One region of the Ensifer sp. NPDC090286 genome, then DNA from elsewhere that is predicted to be linked to it. Evidence: predicted binding sites of a transcription regulator. Region 1 holds the regulator's gene; each other region holds the start of a gene.
What was found. Region 1 encodes LexA, which represses DNA repair genes until DNA is damaged. Its sites were predicted from a motif close to TGTTCNNNNTGTGTTCNG; they were not measured.
Positions count from the first base shown of each region.

Region 2: ACIQUG_RS07115 (ATP-dependent helicase) is a predicted target of LexA. The motif match lies at 3,602-3,619, and genes of this name have one in related genera.
Region 3: ACIQUG_RS07440 (ribonuclease T2) is a predicted target of LexA. The motif match lies at 1,297-1,314, and genes of this name have one in related genera.

Region 1 covers NZ_JBIVYF010000001.1:631,402-638,182, forward strand. Annotated here, with positions in the region: gene ACIQUG_RS03135 (cryptochrome/photolyase family protein) at 1-407, opposite strand, end outside; tRNA gene ACIQUG_RS03140 (tRNA-Asn) at 506-580, opposite strand; gene ACIQUG_RS03145 (hypothetical protein) at 740-1,033, shown strand; gene ACIQUG_RS03150 (thermonuclease family protein) at 1,247-1,981, shown strand; tRNA gene ACIQUG_RS03155 (tRNA-Cys) at 2,055-2,128, opposite strand; gene ACIQUG_RS03160 (hypothetical protein) at 2,491-2,832, shown strand; gene lexA (transcriptional repressor LexA) at 2,925-3,647, opposite strand; gene ACIQUG_RS03170 (hypothetical protein) at 3,886-4,182, opposite strand; gene ACIQUG_RS03175 (hypothetical protein) at 4,505-5,137, shown strand; gene ACIQUG_RS03180 (hypothetical protein) at 5,256-5,858, shown strand; tRNA gene ACIQUG_RS03185 (tRNA-Ala) at 6,013-6,088, opposite strand; gene adhP (alcohol dehydrogenase AdhP) at 6,469-6,781, shown strand, end outside.
Region 2 covers NZ_JBIVYF010000001.1:1,410,497-1,417,277, forward strand. Annotated here, with positions in the region: gene ACIQUG_RS07090 (efflux RND transporter periplasmic adaptor subunit) at 1-1,061, opposite strand, end outside; gene ACIQUG_RS07095 (cyclase family protein) at 1,376-2,197, shown strand; gene ACIQUG_RS07100 (EthD family reductase) at 2,381-2,695, opposite strand; gene ACIQUG_RS07105 (hypothetical protein) at 2,805-2,945, shown strand; gene ACIQUG_RS07110 (carboxymuconolactone decarboxylase family protein) at 3,068-3,475, shown strand; gene ACIQUG_RS07115 (ATP-dependent helicase) at 3,662-6,127, shown strand; gene ACIQUG_RS07120 (hypothetical protein) at 6,175-6,573, opposite strand; gene ACIQUG_RS07125 (GNAT family N-acetyltransferase) at 6,746-6,781, opposite strand, start outside.
Region 3 covers NZ_JBIVYF010000001.1:1,487,909-1,494,689, forward strand. Annotated here, with positions in the region: gene ettA (energy-dependent translational throttle protein EttA) at 1-292, opposite strand, end outside; gene ACIQUG_RS07440 (ribonuclease T2) at 501-1,280, opposite strand; gene ACIQUG_RS07445 (alpha/beta fold hydrolase) at 1,469-2,404, shown strand; gene ACIQUG_RS07450 (DMT family transporter) at 2,425-3,369, shown strand; gene ACIQUG_RS07455 (thiamine pyrophosphate-binding protein) at 3,434-5,080, shown strand; gene ACIQUG_RS07460 (GIY-YIG nuclease family protein) at 5,233-5,523, opposite strand; gene ACIQUG_RS07465 (cupin domain-containing protein) at 5,685-6,035, opposite strand; gene ACIQUG_RS07470 (TIGR01244 family sulfur transferase) at 6,099-6,437, opposite strand; gene ACIQUG_RS07475 (DUF4432 family protein) at 6,530-6,781, opposite strand, start outside.

The sequences.
Region 1 (6,781 bases):
TGCAGCAACTGCCCTGCAAAGCTCTCGGCGGTGATGCCCCGTTCGGCCAGCGCCTTCTTAAGCGCGGTATCCGTGGCGATGCCGCTCGGGTCGTAGCGGCGGTTCCAGTAGATGCGCTCCGCGCCGCTTGCGCGCGCGATCTCGACGATCACGTCCAGCGGCGTGCCTGATCGAAGAACGAGGCTTGAAGCGCGCTCGGCAAGACTTGCGCCCAAAGCTTCAAGCGAATGGTGCAGCCACCACTCCTGAGCCGCGCCGAGCGGACCGTTGCCGCTGTCAGCGGGTTCGCGAATATAGAGGGGAATGACGGCGGCTTCGCCGGCAGCGGCCGAAAGGGCGCGATTGTCGGCCAGGCGAAGATCCTTGCGGAACCAGACGATGATGGGTGGCGCCGCGGCCTTTGTCATGGAGAACCATCGGGAGTTTGGGGATTGATCACCTAGGGAACATAGGTGCAAAATGAAAAAGAGCCATTCGCATCGCTGCAAATGGCTCTTTTAGAAAGTGGCTCCCCGGGCCGGATTCGAACCGGCGACCTGTCGATTAACAGTCGAATGCTCTACCGCTGAGCTACCAGGGATCATCCGCGCCGCTGTTGTGCTGTGCGCTTCAGAAGTGAGGCTGCTAATACGCATGCTTTTCTGATTTGCCAAGCGCTTTTTTCAAAAAAAATGACAAGTTCCGTTGTCAGGCTGTGGAGAAGTCCCCAATTGTGGGAAAACACGCCGGATAGGGAATGATGAATAAAAACAGGAAGCAGATGCATTTCGGCATTGATCCGCAGACACGACAGATCGTGCTGGGCAAATGGCGCATCGCGCTGCCCGACTCTCCGCTCTTGCGCATCCTGCTGGGTTCGCTGCTGGTGTTCTGCGGTTTTCTCGGTTTCCTGCCCGTGCTGGGCTTCTGGATGATACCGCTGGGCCTGATCGTGCTTTCCCACGACATTCCCTCGGTTCGCCGCCGTCGTCGTCGCCTGGCCGTCTGGTGGGCGCGCTGGCGCGGGAAGACCAATTCTTCGAAAGGCTCCTGACCCGCACGGCGATTGCCGGTCCTCTTGTTGCGGGCAGGGCCGTTTCCAATCTTCGGGCGGTCGCGGTTCGATTCCCGAATATTTCAAGAACGGCCGTGATGCGCAGGGCGAATGACCGGTTCGTCGCAGTCTTCCCCTCTGTTGGGGTACCCTCGAAAACTTTTCGGCAACCCATCAAACGCATAATGCGGTCTCGAATCAGGATGGGGACCGATGGCCAAAGCCACTACGAAACGTCGACGCCGCAGTTCGGGCAGAAGCAGCAGCAAGCAGGGCGGCATGGCGCCGTGGTATCTGGCCGCAGCGCTCACCCTTGGCGGCGTCATGGCCTATGACCATCGCGCCGAGTTGCGGCACTGGCCCGTGGTTTCCGATGTCGTGGCCTTTGCGTCGCGAACGGAGACGAAGCCGAAGCCTCCGCGTGCCGTTCCTGAAGCGCAGGAGCGCGTCGCGCATCAGGCGGACAGGCACAAGCCGAATCCGAAGCCCGACCCGGTCACGAAGGTCGCTCTGGCCGCACCGGTACCGTCGGTGAATGTCGGCGTCACGCCACCCACCCCTGTCGTGCGACCGAATGAAGAGGTGAAGACGGCGTCCATCCGTACCGACCAGTTTTATTTCTGCGGCATTCGCAACGACAACTGCGTGATCGATGGCGCCACTTTCGTCTTTCATGGCGAGACGATTCGTGTCGCCGACGTCGATGCGCCGCGAATCCGCCAGGCAAGCTGCGACAAGGAGCGTTCGCGTGGCTTCTACGCCAAGCAGCGCCTGCGCGAGTTGCTGAACGCGGGCGACTTCAAGCTGGTTTCGGCAGGCGGGCGATCAGGCGCCAAGGCCGGCGAAAAACTGCGCCTGGTTACCCGCGGCGATCAATCTCTTGGACGCGTGCTTGTTTCCGAGGGGCTGGTGCGCCCGTGGGACGGACGCCCGACGCCCTGGTGCTAAGATAGCAAACGGCAGAAATCGACGCGTTCGTGTTGAAGGCGTCGTGTCTACACTTTGAATGAGGTGAAGATTTTGGAGGCCTCGCCCGGAATTGAACCGGGGTACAAGGATTTGCAGTCCTCTGCGTCACCACTCCGCCACGAGGCCTCACTGCTTGGATAACCAAGCGTTGGCGCGGATTTAGAATGATTGCAGAAAATCCGCAAGAGGCATTTTCTGAAAAATACAAAGTGGAATCAGCGAATGGCTGCTTTCCACAGGATGAGAGTTCGACGCGTATTTTCGCGATGGCCAGGAAACTGGTATCTCGTCAATGCCTTCGCGACTGGGGAGCTTCTCTTGTCTTTCAGCGAGTTGGAGGATGTGCGCGCGACCCCACGTCCGCGCAAGCCACGTCTCCTATGCCTCCGTCGGATCTTATCGCTTCGGTGAAATCGGTAGAGGGGGAACGATGACTCCGCTGAGATCAGCCGCATCGGTAGCGTCCGTCAACATTAAGAACGGAGGCAATGGCATCAATGAAAAAGAGACTGATCCTGACGGCGTTGGCGTGTTTTGCGACGACCGCTATTGAGGCGCACGCGGACGACCTGGTTTTCCAGCTGAAGAACAACACCAGCGTGGTCCTGACGAACTTTTATACGTCGCCGGTCGGCGTCAATGAGTGGGAAGACGATGTTTTCGGTCGGCAGGTCCTGAACCCTGGCGAGAGCATGGAAATCACCATTGCCGACGGGCGGGACGTCTGCAAATACGACATGCGATTCGAATTCGAAGAGGGCTCGGCCCTCGATACGACCGAGGACACGCAGGATCTCTGCGAACTCGGCGAATATACGATCCACGAATAGACGATCTGGATTTCAGGTCACCCGAAATGGAAAGAGCCTCGCCAATTGCCTTGGCGAGGCTCTTTTTTTTAATTCGGTGTTCTGCCTGCAGCTCAATGGTAGCGGCGAATCAGCCCGACGAGCTTGCCCTGGATCTTCACGCGATCCGGTCCGAAGATGCGCGTCTCGTAGGCGGGGTTGGCGGCTTCGAGCGCAATCGACGCGCCCTTGCGGCGGAAGCGCTTCAGCGTCGCTTCCTCGTCGTCCACGAGCGCCACGATGATGTCGCCGGGATTGGCCGAGTTGCCGTTGCGGATGATCACGGTGTCGCCGTCGAAGATGCCGGCCTCGATCATCGAATCGCCCTTCACTTCAAGGGCGTAATGTTCACCGCTGCCGATCATGTCGAGCGGAACGGTGATGTCATGGGTGTTGTTCTGGATCGCCGAGATCGGAACGCCGGCAGCGATGCGCCCCATCACCGGGACGGAAACGGACGTGCTTTCGGCAACCGGCGCCGGCTTCGGCGCGGCAGGAGCGGCCGCCGGCGGCTTTCCAAGGCTGCCTTCGATCACGCTCGGCGAGAAGCCCCTGCGCGGCTGCTGCTGGCCGGCGGCGTAGGCTTCCGGAAGCTTGATGACTTCGAGCGCGCGCGCCCGGTTCGGCAGCCGGCGAATGAAGCCGCGTTCTTCGAGCGCGGTGATCAAACGGTGGATGCCGGACTTCGACGCCAGGTCGAGCGCATCCTTCATTTCATCGAATGACGGCGGTACGCCCGACTCCTTCATGCGTTCGTGAATGAACAGAAGCAATTCCTGTTGCTTGCGGGTCAGCATGGCACGTCGCTCCAGAGGCGTGAAACAAATCAAGAACAGACACTATCTGTTCCATATGTGTTCCGCAAGTGCCTAAAATTCCGTGAATTCAGGCAATTGGCCGCTTCTGGGGGTGCCGATCGGTCACTTTTGCGGGAGCAGGGCGCTTATCGGCGACGGTTGCGTGCCAAAATCGCGCCGGATGACGCCAGTCTGCGCAGCTGATTCGAGCGAATCGCGGGGCTCTATGAGGAGAGATTTAGGTCGCTTGCGAGGTCGAGCAGGCGTCCTCGAACTCCTTCACCGTCTCTGCGCTGTTGTCTTCCGGCAGCACCGCGTCGGCGGCGTCGGTCGCGACGGGCGTGTCGCCGTCATAAACGAAGGACTGGATGTAGAACGCCAGCGCACCCTTCCACACGTTGCGTCCATCGATCTGATGGCACGGCACGGCCCGTTCGAAATCGGTCTGGAGTTCATCCACTGTCGCGGCGCTGAGCTTGACGTCAGGCATATTGGGCGATGCGACTATCGAAGCGAGAAGCAGGGCGGCAAGCACGGGGAACGTCCACTTGATGAAGGGGGCAAGATGGGGTGGTAAACGATGTGAACCGTGCTTTCGTTCCGAAGTCCAGCAAGCATGGCGATCACTCTGCCGTGTTCAACAGCTCTTTGCCTACAGGCTGTGTCTGATTTGCGCCAGCCGCTCCACCTCGAGTTCATCTTGAGCGTTCCTCTTGCGACCCGCGAAGAACGCGACGGCTGTACCGGCTTTAGGGCCGGGGGTGCGGGATGCGCAAAAATCCCTGCGAGGAAGGGGCATCACCGTCTCGACAGGAGGTCAAAAAAGGATAACTTTGCGTGGAAAGTGGGGTAATTGCATGCGTAGATTGTCGTTGGTGGTGCTCGGTCTGTTGCTCACGGCCGGAGCGGCGTCTGCTGAAGAAGGGCGTTCGAACATCTGGAAACGGATCAACGCCTGGACGGTGGGTTCCGATCCTTCCCTGGGAGGCTCGTGTTACGCCGCGACGAGCTATGATGCAGGCGCGATCCTTCGTATCGGCTTTTATCCGCGTGGGTCGGCGAACCTGGCGTTTCTTTCGATCGGCAATGCCGACTGGAAATCCATCGAGCCGCAGCGGGAATATGACGTCGCCCTGCAGCTCGACCGTGGTCGCCAGTGGCCGGCCGTTGCATTCGGCGTCGATCTTACCGGCGCCAAGGCCCTCGTCGTCAACTTTTCCAACACCGACTTCTTTACCGAATTCGTTCGCAAGAACACCTTGGCGCTGGCCTTCGAGGGACGCGTCGTCGCGAGCCTCAGCCTGCGCGATTCGATGAAGGCGGTGAGCGAGATGTTCAAATGTCAGGAGGCGGTGAGCGCCTTGATCCCGAATGGCGGGCAGGGGGCAGCGAACGATCCCTTTGCCGGCGCCGGTGGCACTGCCCCGAACAACGATCCCTTTGCCGGTGGCGGCCAGACCAAGTCGTCGAAGGATCCTTTCGCCATGTGATGGGCGCGTCCGCTTGCCGCAGAGAGGTGAATATTCCTAAAATGTTGCTGGTATCGGGCTCGGTACCCTCGACAGCGGCGCGGGGACCTATCAAAATGCGGGCAAACGGGGGTTTTGCATGCGTAGATTGCTGGTCGGATTGGTAAGCTGTCTGATCGCCGCGGGATCGGCCGCGGCTGAGGAGTCCGAAATCATCAAGTGGAAGGACGTCGACGGTTGGACCGTTGCATCCGACACCTCGATGGAGGGCTCCTGCTTCATCTCGTCGGAATTCGACGGCGGCGTCACCCTGCGCCTCGGGTTCTATCCCAAGGGCTCCGAGTCGCCGCTCTACATGAGCTTTGCCAGCGACGACTGGCGGTCGCTTGAGGTCGGCAAGGAATACGACCTGACGTTTCGCTTCGACAAGACCGAGCCCTGGAGCGCTTCGGCGACCGCCGCTGGCGATGCGAGCGGAAAGTTTCTGTTCGTGAACGTCACCGACGCCGAGTTCCTGACGGGCTTCGTGCGCAAGCGGGGCCTGGCCATCGCGTTCGAAGATCGCGTCATCGCCAATCTCAGCCTGCGCGGCACTGGCCCCGCGGCCGAAGAGCTGATGAAGTGCCAGAAGGCAGTCGACGAGATCATCGCCGACGAAGGCCGCAAGTCCAGGGAGAAGAAGGCGGATCCGTTCAATGCACCGAGCGAAAAACGCTCGGCACGGGATCCGTTCAGCCTCTGAAAACAGGGGGCGCGTGAGCGGGCGTTGTTGCGCGAAGGCCGGGCGGTGGCCGGGACGAGTGGTGTCCCCAGAGAAACTCGAACTTGCGATCTGCTGATTACAAATCAGCCGCGGTTCTTCAATGCTTCGGCAATGGGCACGATTCTGTTTGCTTTGGTGGAGCCGAAGGGAGTCGAACCCTCGACCTCCGCAGTGCGATTGCGGCGCTCTCCCAACTGAGCTACGGCCCCGTAGCATTCAGTCAACACGATGGCCGCCGAGCCTGTCAATACACACGCGCCAGCACGCCCGCTCGAACGTCGTTGCCCGCTAAGCGTTGCTCGATCCGGCTAGGCTGAGCGAGGCCGTTGGGCTCTGAACCGCTTCTGCACTCCACCCATTGTCGAACTCTGCCGGCGGGTTTACCCTGCAACCGGACGATGGCGCTCCGTGAGCCTCGTTGAAGTGTAGGCGATACACGCCAACCATGAAATGCCGTCCGGGCACTGGTCGTGAACGCCATGATGCCCGCGCCAATTACACGATTTTCGCATGTGAGATAGGCCCCTGCCGGCCCGCTGTTCCCATCAGAAACCTCTCCGTGGCCCGGCGATTGGAGGAGGATTGGCAAATGGCTCAGATGATGAAGGCGGCCGTGGTCCGGCAATTCGGCGCGCCGCTGACGATCGACGAATTGGCGGTGCCCACGCCGCAGCCGGGGCAGATCCTGGTCAAATACGAAGCAACGGGCGTTTGCCATACCGATCTCCATGCCGCAAACGGCGACTGGCCGGTAAAACCCAGTCCACCGTTCATTCCCGGACACGAGGGCGTCGGCTATGTCTCGGCGGTCGGCGCCGGCGTCAAAAGAGTGAAAGAGGGAGACCGGGTCGGTGTTCCCTGGCTTCACAGCGCCTGCGGCTACTGTCCGCATTGCCGTACCG
Region 2 (6,781 bases), 780 kb from region 1:
AGGGCTGCGTCCACCAGCACCTTGTCCGGGTTGCGCTGAATGATCTTGACCGGCACCTTCTCGCTCTTGTCGCCGGAAACGCGCCAGATGTAGGAGCCTTCCGAGCTCCACTGGATCGCCAGCGGATCGACCGTCGGATAGGTGTCGCCGTCGAAGGCGACGGTGACCGAGAAGGACATGCCTGCCCTAAGCTTGTCGTCAGGGTTTTCAAGCCGTGCGCGCACGCGCAGCGTCCGGCTCGCCTGATCGAGGCGGTTGTCGATCGCATGGATCGCACCGTCGAGCTGGTTGCCGGGCTGGGCGATGGCGAAGGCCGTGACCGGCTGGTCGACGCTGATCTTGTTGGCGAAGCGCTCCGGCACCCAGAAGTCGACGAGGATTTCCGAGCGGTCGTCGACGACCGCGATCGGCGTCGTGGTCGTGACATAGTCGCCGACATTGACGGTGATGATGCCGACCACGCCCTTCGACGGCGCCACGATATCGCGGCGCTTGAGGTCGAGCTCGGCGGTCTTCAGCGCCAGTTCGGCGGTCTGCATGGCGATCTCGGCGTCGCGGACATCCACCGCCGACACCGCCCGCGCCGTGCTGAGGTTTCGGTAGCGCTCGACCTTTTCGCGGGCGCTGTCGCGTGTCAGCCGCGCCTGGTCGGCGGCAATCTTCTGGTCGTCGCTATCGAGCCTGGCAATCACCTGGCCTTGCGCCACCTTTTCGCCGGAGCGCACGAGAATTTCGGTGAGGTTGCCGGTTGCCGTCGGCGTTACGGTGACGGAATGGATCGCCTCGCCGTTGCCGATCGCGTTCAGCCGGTCGTTGACAACAGACGTGCCCGAGGGGCGGACCATGACGAGGATGGCATTGTTGCCGCCCTGCCCGCGGCCATTGCCGCGTTCACCGCCCGCGCCGCCTTCGGCACCAGGCTTGGACAAGGCATCGATCAGCGGGTGTGAAACACCGATCGCCGCCAGCGTTTCACCGGCGCCGGGCACAAACCGTACCCAGACGCCTGCGCCCACGAGAAGCACAGCGGCGCTCACCGCAAGCTGTTTCCAAACCCGCATTCAAGTCTCCGAATTAAGCAAAAAACACGCCCCAGCGCGGCGCGGCCGGCGGTTCGTTCCGATTGCCCGGAGTATCCCTGTTCGCACGTGTCGGGGCAATGACAGAATACCATCATTACGCAATTGTAATAAAAGCGAATTTGTTGGCGGGATGATGACGCACCGACGCTTCGTTCGACCCATCGCAGCTTTGTCCAGAAATTCACTAGACAATTGCCATTTACAGCCGCCGACACTGCGCTATCCTGCAACCGCCGGCAGCGTCTTTGGCCGGCTTAGCGCCTGTCTTCAGGCCTCTTGGGGGAGAGAAGTCGATGTGCGATGCCTGTGTCATGGAAACGGTGAAAGAGCGCATGCTTTCGCGCCGCAGCTTCTTCAAAGCAGCCGCGGTCGGAACCGCGGGCCTTGCCGCCGCAAGCGTGGGCGCGGCACCGCCGGCGTTGGCGCAGGGGCATTCAAGCGTCACCGACCTGACCCATGAATTGCACGAGGATTTCCCGACCTTCTTCGGCCAGCAGCAGTTCTTCCGCGAGGAGAAATTCAACTACGCCAAAGACAAGTTCAACATGTTCGAGCTCCGGGTGAACGAGCACACCGGCACCCATGTCGATGCGCCCCTGCACTTCTCGGCCGATGGTCTCTCCGTCGCCGAACTGCCCGTCGACAAGCTGGTGGTGCCGCTCGTGATCGTCGATATCAGAAAGAAGGCCGAGAACGACGCCGATGCGCAGGTGACGCCCGACGATCTCAAGGCCTGGGTCGCCGCCAATGGCGAGATCCCGGAAAACGCCTGCGTCGCCATGCTGTCAGGATGGGGCGCGCATATGGGCACCGACAAGTTCCGCAATGCCGATGGCGCCGGCAAGCTGCACTTCCCCGGCTTTCACGTCGAGGCGGCCAAATATCTCCTCGAAGAGAGCAAGGCGGCCGGCATTGCCGTCGATACGCTCTCGCTCGACCACGGCCCCTCGCCCGATTTCGCCACGCACTATGCCTGGCTGCCGGAGGGACGCTGGGGGCTGGAGGCCGCGGCCAATCTCGACAAGCTGCCGGTCAAGGGCGCAACGCTCATCCTCGGCGCACCGAAACACCGCGGCGGCACTGGCGGCCCGGCGCGCGTTTTCGCGCTGGCCTAGGTCACGGACCAAGGTTTTGGCTGAGGCGAGCTTAAAGGGAGCAAGGTGGTTCGCTTCAACGGCAACCACATGCTCGCGATCGTCGACCAGTTCGGCACCGGCTGCGTCACCATGGATCACGGTGCGCCAACACGACGCCGATCGCGAAAAGGTCAACGGCGACGCCTGACGCGCCGAAGCACCCTAACCTTCAACGACTTCACTGATCTGCACGATGGGCGCGATATCCGTATAGTTGGCGACATCCGCGGAAATCTCGGCGCGGTGGGGACCTAACGCCTGCTGGAATGCCTCGAGGTTCGGCGCGTAGACGTGGCACGCCGCGACGAACTGTGGCGCGCTTCCAGGCTCGCGCCCCGCAAGGCCCTTGTCGATCTCGTAGCGCAGGCAGGCATCGCCCAGCCGCTCCTGAAGCAAGGGCATGTGGGTGGTGCGGTAGTAGTCGTGGTCGAACTTCGTGCCACCATCGGCCGGATAGTAGACGCTCATCTTGATCATGGTCGGGCTCCTGCCTGAACGCCGCTTCGAGCGTCCGAAGCTACTTCTAGGTCACCGACCTATGGAGCACAACCAGCTTTTGGCTGGAACACGTTTGACGAGAGCAAGGTTGTTTTCGGGCTTTTGCGGCCGCAGGGTCTTCATCGTCACGCAGAACGGCAACGCCTATCAGGGTTCGAGCAAGGGCGTGCTGTTTACGACGGGACCGTTCGGCTCCAACATTCAGCCCTGCAGCGAAATCCCCAATTGAACGCATCGGCGACGGCTCCTCAAACGCAGCGCTGGCAATCGCTGCAACGTCGGCTATCGTCGTCGCAGCAAGCGACCGGCCAGCCCACGTGCCGCCACCACCAACAACAGCGAAGGAGCCCCATGAGCACCGTAACCCCGCCCCCACTTCCGGAAGCCGATCCACGCGTCAAGGCCGTGTTCGACGATATCCGCGCCACCCGCAAGTCCGATTTCATCAACAATATGTGGCTGTGGCTCGCCTTCGACCCGGAATTACTGGAGCAGACCTGGCGCGACGTGAAGGCGGTGATGGCGACACCTTCGGCCCTCGATCCGCTGGTCAAGGAGATGCTCTACATCGCCGTTTCCGTCACCAATGGCTGCGGTTACTGCGCCCATTCCCATACGGCGGCGGCAAAAGCCAAGGGCATGAGCGATGCCGAGCACGCGGACCTGCTCCGGGTGATCTCGCTTGCCGCCCGCACCAACCAACTGGCGACGGCGCTGCAGGTGCCTGTCGATCCCGCTTTCGACAAAACGGCTGGGTGAAGCATGTCGCGCAAAAGTGTGAAGCGGTTTTGTGGCGACGACATGCGACAAACGAAACAGGCCCAAGAATAAGCGGTCTCGAAATCGCCTGTCTTTCCACAGGCTTGGTACGACTGGCGCAGAAAACGGAATAAAAGAAGAACATCCTTTCTGGCCTTTCCCCACCGAATCACTACATTGAGCCGCATGATGAGTGGTTTCGACGACATTCCCTTCTTCGACGAGGAGCCGGCGCCGCGCAAGCAGCAGCCCGCCCCCGCAGGTGTTCCGGCAACTGGCGGCATTGCTGCGCGCGCCATGGCGGCGCGTGATCGCGCCCAGCCGCGCCCGGATTATCTCCAAGGCCTCAACCCGGAACAGGCCGAAGCCGTCGAGACGCTGGACGGACCCGTGCTGGTGCTCGCCGGCGCCGGCACCGGCAAGACCCGGGTGCTGACGACGCGCATCGCCCATATCCTGACCACCGGCCGCGCCTTCCCCTCGCAGATGCTCGCGGTGACCTTCACCAACAAGGCAGCGCGCGAGATGAAGGAACGCATCGGCGTGCTCGTCGGCCATGCGGTCGAAGGCATGCCCTGGCTCGGCACCTTCCACTCGATCGGCGTCAAGCTGCTCCGCCGCCATGCCGAACTCGTCGGCCTGCGCTCCGATTTCACCATTCTCGACACCGACGACGTGGTGCGGCTGATCAAGCAGTTGATCCAGGCCGAAGGCATCGACGACAAGCGCTGGCCCGCCAAGCAGTTCGCCGGCCTGATCGACGGGTGGAAGAACAAGGGCCTCGATCCCGCCCAGATCCCCGAGGGCGACGCCCGCGCCTTTGCCAACGGCAAGGGCCGCGAGCTCTACGCCGCCTACCAGAACCGGCTGTTGACGCTGAACGCCTGCGACTTCGGCGATCTTCTTTTGCACCCGATCCGCATCTTCCGCATGCATGCAGACGTGCTGAAGGATTATCACGACAAGTTCCGCTACATCCTGGTCGACGAATACCAGGACACCAACACGGCCCAGTACATGTGGCTGCGCTTGCTCGCCCAGCGGCCGAAGGGCGTCCCGCAGAACGTCTGCTGCGTCGGCGACGACGACCAGTCGATCTATGGCTGGCGCGGCGCGGAGGTGGACAATATCCTGCGCTTCGAGAAGGATTTTCCGGGCGCCAAGGTCATCAAGCTCGAGCGCAACTATCGCTCGACCGAACATATTCTCGGTGCTGCCGGCCATCTGATCGCCCACAACGAGGGCCGCCTCGGCAAGACGCTCTTTACCGACCGCACCGACCCGGATGACGAGAAGGTGCAGGTGCACGCGGCCTGGGATTCCGAAGAGGAAGCCCGCGCCGTCGGCGAGGAAATCGAGCAGCTGCAGCGCAAGAGCCACAAGCTCAACGACATGGCGATCCTGGTGCGCGCCTCCTTCCAGATGCGCGAATTCGAAGACCGCTTCGTCACGCTTGGCCTCAACTACCGCGTCATCGGCGGGCCTCGTTTCTATGAGCGTCTCGAAATCCGCGATGCCATGGCCTATTTCCGCCTGGTCTGCCAACCGGCCGATGATCTGGCCCTCGAGCGCATCGTCAACACGCCGAAGCGCGGCCTTGGCGACACCACGGTGCGCACGCTGCACGACTATGCCCGCGCCCGCGACATTCCGATGCTGGCCGCCGCTTCAGAGATCATCGAGACCGACGAGCTGAAGCCGAAGGCGCGGAAAGCCCTGTTCGACGTCGTCACCGATTTCCGCCGCTGGCAGAGCCTGCTCGAGACCACCGTGCATACCGAGCTTGCCGAGCAGATCCTCGACGAGAGCGGCTATACGGCCATGTGGCAGAACGACAAGACGGCGGAAGCGCCCGGACGGCTCGAAAACCTGAAGGAACTGATCCGCTCGATGGAAGCGTTCGAAAGCCTGCGTGGTTTCCTCGAACACGTGGCGCTGGTCATGGATGCCGAGCAGAACGAGAACCTCGACGCGGTCTCGATCATGACGCTGCACTCGGCCAAGGGTCTGGAGTTCGACACCGTCTTCCTGCCGGGCTGGGAGGAAGGCCTGTTCCCGCACCAGCGCGCCCTCGACGAAGGCGGCCGCTCCGGTCTGGAAGAGGAACGCCGCCTTGCCTATGTCGGCATCACCCGCGCCAAGCATCGCTGCCACATCTGGTTCGTCTCCAACCGCCGCATCCACGGCCTCTGGCAGTCGACCATGCCGTCACGCTTCCTCGAGGAGCTGCCGCTTGCCCATGTCGACGTCGCCGAAAACGAGCAGCCCTATGGCGGCTATGGTCGCGGCGGCTACGGCCAGTCGCGCTTCGACAAGGCCGACCCCTTCCAGAACAACTATTCGACGCCCGGCTGGAAGCGCGCGCAGCAAAACCGTTCCGACGCCACCCGCGACAACTGGGGCACCCGCTCCGGCCATGCGGTCGAGCGCATCGGCTACGGTGAAAGCGGCCCGCGCGGCCGCACCATAGACGGCGAACTGGTGGCGAAATCGACCGCCACCGAACCGTCGCGCTTTTCGGTCGGCGACCGCGTCTTCCACATGAAGTTCGGCAACGGCAACATCGCCGCGATCGAAGGCAACAAACTCACCATCGACTTCGACCGCGCCGGCCAGAAGCGCGTGCTGGACGGGTTTGTCGAGAAGGCGTGACGGGAAAAGGCGCGACGATCAGGCCGCCGAAGTACGGGCCGGCACCTTCAATCCCGCGACGCCAGGCACGGATCAAGCACCACGTGCCTGTCATCCTCCATCCGCATCGCGCCGCGAAGCGTGGCCTGCTCGCCCACCTTCATGCCGTTGTCGGAATAGGTGACGCACAGTACCCGGATCCCCGGCTCGGCGCAGATGGCGAGATACCAGAGCACCTTGTCGGTCTCGACCAGGGTGAGCGGCCCTGACGCCCAAAGGTCGACGCGCTCGTCCGGTAGCTTCAGCCCGCCAAGCGTCTCGGCAAGACCGTCGCAGCCGACGACCTCTGCCGGTGTTTCTTCCGCGCCGGCAAGGCCGCGTCGTCCGGTCAGATCGCTTGCCTCCGTCATCGCCGGCACGGCTTGGCCGGCGAGAAGAAGAAGGATCGCCGCGGTTCGACCGGACACGCAAAAAGGCCAGGCATTGGACAACGGAAACATCCTCGACGCAAAACCGGGCCGCGTTCGCGCCCGGTCGGGGTCGAAGATGTCAGCCTCCGCCGGCCGCGACAAATGATGAAATCAACGGCGAGGCATGAGAAACTTGTGCTCTTATCGGCCGGGTCCGGGACAGACGCTCTCACACCACCTTCCGGTACACCAGAAACCCCGACTT
Region 3 (6,781 bases), 860 kb from region 1:
TCTTCTTGGCAACGCCTTCCATGGCGTTTTCAAGCACCGTCTTCGTCGGATCGAGCTGCGGCTCCTGCGGCAGGTAGCCGACCGTGGCGCCTTCGGCCACCCAGGCTTCGCCGGTGAATTCCTTGTCGAGGCCGGCCATGATGCGCAGAACCGTCGACTTACCGGCGCCGTTCGGGCCGAGGATACCGATCTTGGCGTCCGGGTAGAACGACAGATGAACGTTCTCGAGAACCTTCTTCGCGCCGTAGGACTTATTAAGCCCGGCCATATGATAGATGAACTGACGTGCCATGAGGGAATGCTCCGCAGGGATAAGGAAATTTGCCCGCTATGTAGGCGAATTAGTGGAAGGGGGCAATGATCAAAGGCATCCGCCCCCGCCTATCCCAAAACGAACACCCCAATCGGCACGCCCGGCATGCCGCACCGGGGAGGCGCCACAAGCCGGCTCCGTGAAGGCCGCGCCTTAAGCGCTGACATGCCCAACCGGGCGAAACGCCCTACCCGCGACCGGCGGTATCGGCGATACCCTTGGCGCACTTGAACTCGGTCGGCCCCGCCGCGTGGATCAGCGGCCCGAGGGTCGGCGCCGTCATGACGTCGCCGGTGAGCCCGATCGTCAGCCCGGTGATGATGCTGCGGCCCTGAACCGTCTGGCAGCGCATGCGCACCCGGTCGCCGGCGCCAGCGCCAAAGCTCTGGTCGAAGGCCTGCTTGATCGTCGCCTCATCGAGTTCCGCGCCGACACGCTGGCGGAAAAGTGCCCCGACCGCCGAGCGGTTGAGTTCTTCCAGCATGCGCAGTTGGACCGAGAAATAGTCGTCGACCGAGCCGCTCTGGCAGGTACCGCTTCGCAGCCACTGGTGCCGGTCGAGACCGGACTGCACGCCCGGCATGGCGATGAGCAGCCGCGCCGCCGTGTCGTCGGCCATGGCAAGCTTCGGCAACTCCAGCCAACTGCCCTTGCGGTCGGTCGCCCGCACCTCGGCCGCCACCCCGCAATAGCTCTTGCGCAACGGCCACAGGCCGTGCAGCGAGAGGTTGGTGGCATCGAAGCGTTCCGCCGTCTGGCTCTCGCATTCCTTGCGCTGCGGCCGTGTCTCGCAGAAACCGGGCTGCCAGCTGACCGCCAATACATATTGGGTTCGGCTCGCAGTCCCTTCGGTAGCCCCTTGATCCGCACTTTCCTCACCGGCAGCAAAGGCGGCGGGCGCAAGCAGCAGCACCAACGCGGCCACGATGCCCGCCAAAGAACCCGACATCGCTTTAAAGAAACTCATCATGGCATCCTCCCGCGAAAACAAAACAGGAACGAATATCGCTCAAAACGGGAAAATTGCAACTCCTAATGCGCTTGCCGTCAAATCGCTTGTGACCTCATGCGCAACGATCAACAAGCGACGATTGCCTTTGCCGTGCAAATCGATTTGAAATCGCTGAGGTCTGTCGATTGTTTCCGGGAGTAGAGATGTTCGGGCAGGTGAAGACGCATCAAAGCCCGACCGGTGCCAGCTTGAGCTGGCGCCACGTGCCGGCGACCGCCGATGCCTGCGGCATTCTTCTCTTGAGCCATGGCCTAAGTGAACATTCCGGTCGTTATGCCCGCTTTGCCGAAGCGATGGCCGGCTACGGCTTCCACGTCTATGCCCACGACCATCGCGGCCACGGCGCAACGCGCGCGCCCGACGCGCCGCTCGGCATGTTCTCCAACCGCGACGGCCTCGACAAGGTGTTTGCCGATATCCGTGCCATTCGCGCGATCGCGACCGCCGCCCATCCGGGTCTGCCGGTCATCCTCTTTGGCCATTCCATGGGCGGGTTGATTGCGCTCAACGCCGCCGAGGCCGATCCCGGCCTCTATGACGCGCTCGCCGTCTGGAACTCCAACTTCCGTCCGGGCCTTGCCGGCCGCGGCGGGCAGGCGATCCTGAAGATCGAAAAGGCGCTCAAGGGATCTGACGTGCCGAGCCCGCTCCTGACCAAGCTCACCTTCGGCATGTGGGGCGGCGCGATCAAGGATCGCAAGACCGATCTCGACTGGCTGTCGCGCGACGATACCGAGGTCGCGAAGTACGCCGCCGACCCGCTGTGCGGCTCCGATGCCACAGTCTCGCTCTGGCTCGACCTCTTCCGACTGTCCTTCGATGGTCCCCGGCCCGAGCGGCTGGCGCGGCTGAAGAAAGACCTGCCCATCCATCTCGTCGGCGGCAGCGCCGACCCGTCGACCGAGATGGGCAACGCCATCCGCTGGCTCGGCACGAAGATGAAGGCGGCGGGCCTCAGAGACGTTACCGTCACCGTCTATGACGGCATGCGCCACGAAACGCTGAACGAAATCGGCCGGGAAAAGGCGACGGCAGACTTTGCCGCCTGGTGCCTGCGCGCCGTCGCAGGGCGGCACTGACCGGAATTATCATGGCCGACATGTCGCTTCCCAGGATCGCCGCAGACCACAACCGCATCTCCTTCGGGCTGACGCTGATGGTGTTCTCGGTGTTGCTGTCGCCGCTGATCGACATCTTCGCCAAGCTCGCGATCGCCACCGTCCCGTCAGCCGAAATCACCGCCGTGCGCTTTCTGCTGCAGGTCGTCTTCATCCTGCCGATCGTGCTTGTCCGTGGCAGCCTGTTCGATCTCACCTGGAAGAAGACCGGTCTGCACGCGTTGCGCGGCGGGCTTCTGGTCGTGACCATGCTCTCCTTCATCACCACGCTGAAGGTCATGGAGGTCGCCGATGCGATCGCGATCTTCTTCGTCGAGCCGATCATCCTGACGATCCTCGGCAGCATCTTCCTGAAGGAAACCATCGGCTGGCGGCGCTACACCGCCTGCGGCGTCGGCTTCTTCGGCGCGCTGCTCGTCATTCAGCCGAGCATGCAGGAAGTCGGCTGGATTGCGCTTTTGCCTGTTGTCGCCGCCTTCGGCCTTGCCGTGTTCCTGCTCGTTACCCGCATGGTGGCGCAGAACGAGGACCCCTGGTCGATGCAGTTTCACGCCGGTGTCTGGGGCGCGCTCTTCTGTCTCGTGCTGCTCTATTTCGGCGAAGGCACCGGCTCCGGCATATTCGATCCGGTCTGGCCGGAAGGTTACACCTGGTATTACCTGCTCGGCGTCGGCGTCACCGCCACCATATCAGGCGTGCTCGGCGTCTATGCCTATCGCGCTGCGCCGGCTTCCGTGCTGGCGCCGCTGCAATATCTCGAAATCGTCTCTGCCACGATCTTCGGCTGGCTCGTCTTCGGCGACCTGCCCGACGCACTGAAGTGGCTCGGCATTGCCATCATCATCGGCTCCGGCCTCTACATCATCTGGCGCGAGCGCCGCGTGCACAAGGACACGAGCGTCGCACCGGTGTCGCCAGCCATCTGACAACAAAGCCAACTGAAAACAAAAGCCAATCTGAAAACAAAGAAAGACCATCGGGAGGAATATCATGAAAACTGGAGGTCAGCTCATCGTCGACGCGCTCGTCGCCAACGGGGTGAAGCGCATCGCCTGCGTGCCGGGGGAAAGCTATCTCGCCGTGCTCGACGCGCTCTACGACACCGACATCGACGTGCTCGTCTGCCGCCAGGAAGGCGGGGCCGCGATGATGGCGGACGCCTGGGGACGGCTGACCGGCGAGCCCGGCATCTGCATGGTGACGCGCGGCCCCGGCGCCACCAACGCGTCGGCCGGCCTCCACGTCGCCAAGCAGGATTCGATCCCGATGATCCTCTTCATCGGCCAGGTGCAGAGCGAGGCGCGCGAGCGCGAGGCCTTCCAGGAAATCGAATACCGCCGCGCCTTTACCGAGGTCGCCAAATGGGTGGGCGAGATCGACGATCCCGCCCGCATTCCGGAATTCGTCACCCGCGCCTTCGCCGTCGCCACCTCCGGCCGCCCCGGCCCTGTCGTGCTGACGCTGCCGGAGGACATGCTGACGCGCAGCACAGAGGCGCCTGCCGCCAAGCCTTACCAGCCGGTCGAGAGCCATCCGGGCCCGGCACAGGTCAAGCGGCTCGGCGAAATGCTGAGCGCGGCCAAGCGTCCGATCGCCATTCTCGGCGGCACCCGCTGGACGGCTGCGAGCGTTGCTGAATTCCAGCGCTTCGCCGAACGCTGGAAGCTACCGGTCGGCTGCTCGTTCCGCCGCCAGATGCTGTTTGATCACCTGCACCCGAACTATGCCGGCGATGTCGGCATCGGCATCAACCCCGCTCTGGCAAAAGAGGTCAAGGAAGCGGATCTGGTTTTGCTTATCGGCGGCCGTTTCTCCGAAATGCCGTCCTCCGGCTATACGCTGATGGACAGCCCCTACCCGCGCCAGACGCTGGTACATGTGCATCCCGACAGTTCCGAACTCGGCCGCGTCTACCGGCCGGAACTGGCGATCGCCGCCAGCCCGCGCGACTTTGTCGCCGCGCTTGAAGGCCTTGCACCGCCAAGCGAACCGAGCTGGTCGGAGCGCACCGAGATCATGCACGCCGCCTATCTCAAGTGGTCGACCCCGCCGGAGACGGGCCCGGGCGCCGTGCAGATGGGCCCGATCATGAACTGGATCGAGGCGAATGTGCCGGAGGATACGATCTTCACCAACGGCGCCGGCAACTACGCCACCTGGGTGCATCGCTTCCACCGCTTCCGCCGTTATGCCACGCAGGCTGCCCCCGCCTCCGGCTCGATGGGTTACGGCCTGCCGGCCGCGGTTGCGGCCAAGCAGCTGCATCCGGATCGCGAAGTCATCTGCTTTGCCGGCGACGGCTGCTTCCTGATGCACGGGCAGGAATTCGCGACCGCCGTGCGCTACCGCCTGCCGGTCATCACCGTCGTCGTCAACAACGGCATCTACGGCACGATCCGCATGCACCAGGAGCGCGATTATCCCGGCCGCGTCAGCGCCACCGACCTCACCAACCCGGACTTTGCAGCCCTTGCCCGCGCCTATGGCGGCCATGGCGAGACGGTCGAGAAGACGGAAAAGTTCGCCGACGCATTCCTGAGGGCGCGCGCCAGCGGCAAGCCGGCGATCATCGAGATCAAGCTCGATCCCGAAGCGATCACCCCGACGCGCACGCTGACGGATATCCGCAACGGCTAATTACGCCTTGCTTGCTTGAGAAGGGTTCAATCACGGCGCAGACGCGCCGTGGCTGGATTCCTGTGACAAGCACAGGAATGAGGGTTGCGGGTGGGCTGGCGACAAGGCGCTATTTGGAAGAAATACTGTCTGCGCTTAATCCAAGCCCGGCATTAAAGAGCATGCAGATAGTGCGAAATGTCCAGCCATTCAGGGTTGGACTCTTCGATCAGATTGAGCTTCCATTTGCGCGGCCACTTCTTGATCGTCTTCTCTCGCGTAATTGCTGTGGTCAGCAAGTCAAACTCTTCGAACCAGACGAGTGTTTTGACACCATACCTCGACGTAAACCCCGGCGTCAGCTCGTTTTGGTGATCGTAGAGACGTCCGGACAGGTCGCGCGTCACGCCGACATACAGTGTGCCGTTTCGTTTGGATGCCAGTATGTAAATGTAACCTTTCACACTGCCAAAGTTGCAGCATCTCCGATGCTGCTTCAAGCCTAGATTGCAACCCCCCAGAGTACGCAAAGTACTCCCCTCATTCCTGTGCTTGTCACAGGAATCCAGTTGCGCCGTGTCCACGGCGCAGGGACATGAGACGTTTGCCGCGACCAACCGTCGGCCTACTCCAGCCACTCGGTCGAAAACGCACCGGCCTCGTGCAGGTCGGTCGTCTCCAGCCGTCCCGGCCCGAGGTTCTCGAACTTGTGCGGCACATTGGCCGGCGCCACGACGATCTGGCCGGCCTCGGCATCGATGGTCCGGTCGCCGACGGTGAAGCGGGCGCGGCCGACGCGCACGATAAAGGTTTCGGGATAGGGATGGCGGTGCAGTTTCGGCCCGTAGCCGATCTCATCCGTTGAAACGAAGATCACCGAGAGGCCGGCGCCATAGGCGCCGCCCTCGAATTCGCCCTTCCAGGCGTCGGGCTCGTCTGCCCATTGCGCGCGCGTAACGAGATGCGCTTCGGCCATGCCGATCCTCCACTGTCAGATGGAACGATGTGGCCGAGCGCGAGAGTTTAGATTTTGCGTGGCTCAGCCGCGGATATGCTGGGTCTGCTGGTAGACGGCCGTCGAGCGCGCACCCGAGCGGCAATAGCCGAGCATCGGCCGCTGGAACTCGTCGAGCGCGTCGACCATGCTCTTCACGGCATCGGCGGTCACGCCCATCGGGCCGACCGGAATGTGCTTGGTTTCGATGCCCAGTTCTTCGGCGCGCGCGGCAATGGAATCAAAGGTCGGCTGGTCCGGCGCCTCGAAGTCCGGGCGGTGGCAGACGATGGACTTGAAGCCGAGCGCCTTGACCTGGTCGAGATCCTCGACCGTGATCTGGCCGGTGACCGAGTATTCGTCGTTGATCTGGCGGATGTCCATGGTCGTCTTCCCTAAGGCAATTTTCTCGGCCTCTGATGTAGGCGCAGCCTCCGCTCCCGTCAATCAAAAGCCGCAGGCGTCGAGACGGCCGATCAAACAACCGAGAAGGCGACGGCATAGCTCCGCGCCTCCCCCGGCGAAAGCGGAACCAGTTCGCCGGCCGCAGCCAGTTCCGGCCGCTTGGCGATCCGGTGCGACACCGGTTCGATGCTGATCACATCCGCCGTGCCGCGCTGGCAGCGCCACATCTGCAGGAAGGGCAAAGTATCGGCCCGGAACCGCACCTTCAGGTTTCGCCCGGCGAGACCGTCAAGGCCTGCAAGCGTGACCTCCGACCAGCCATC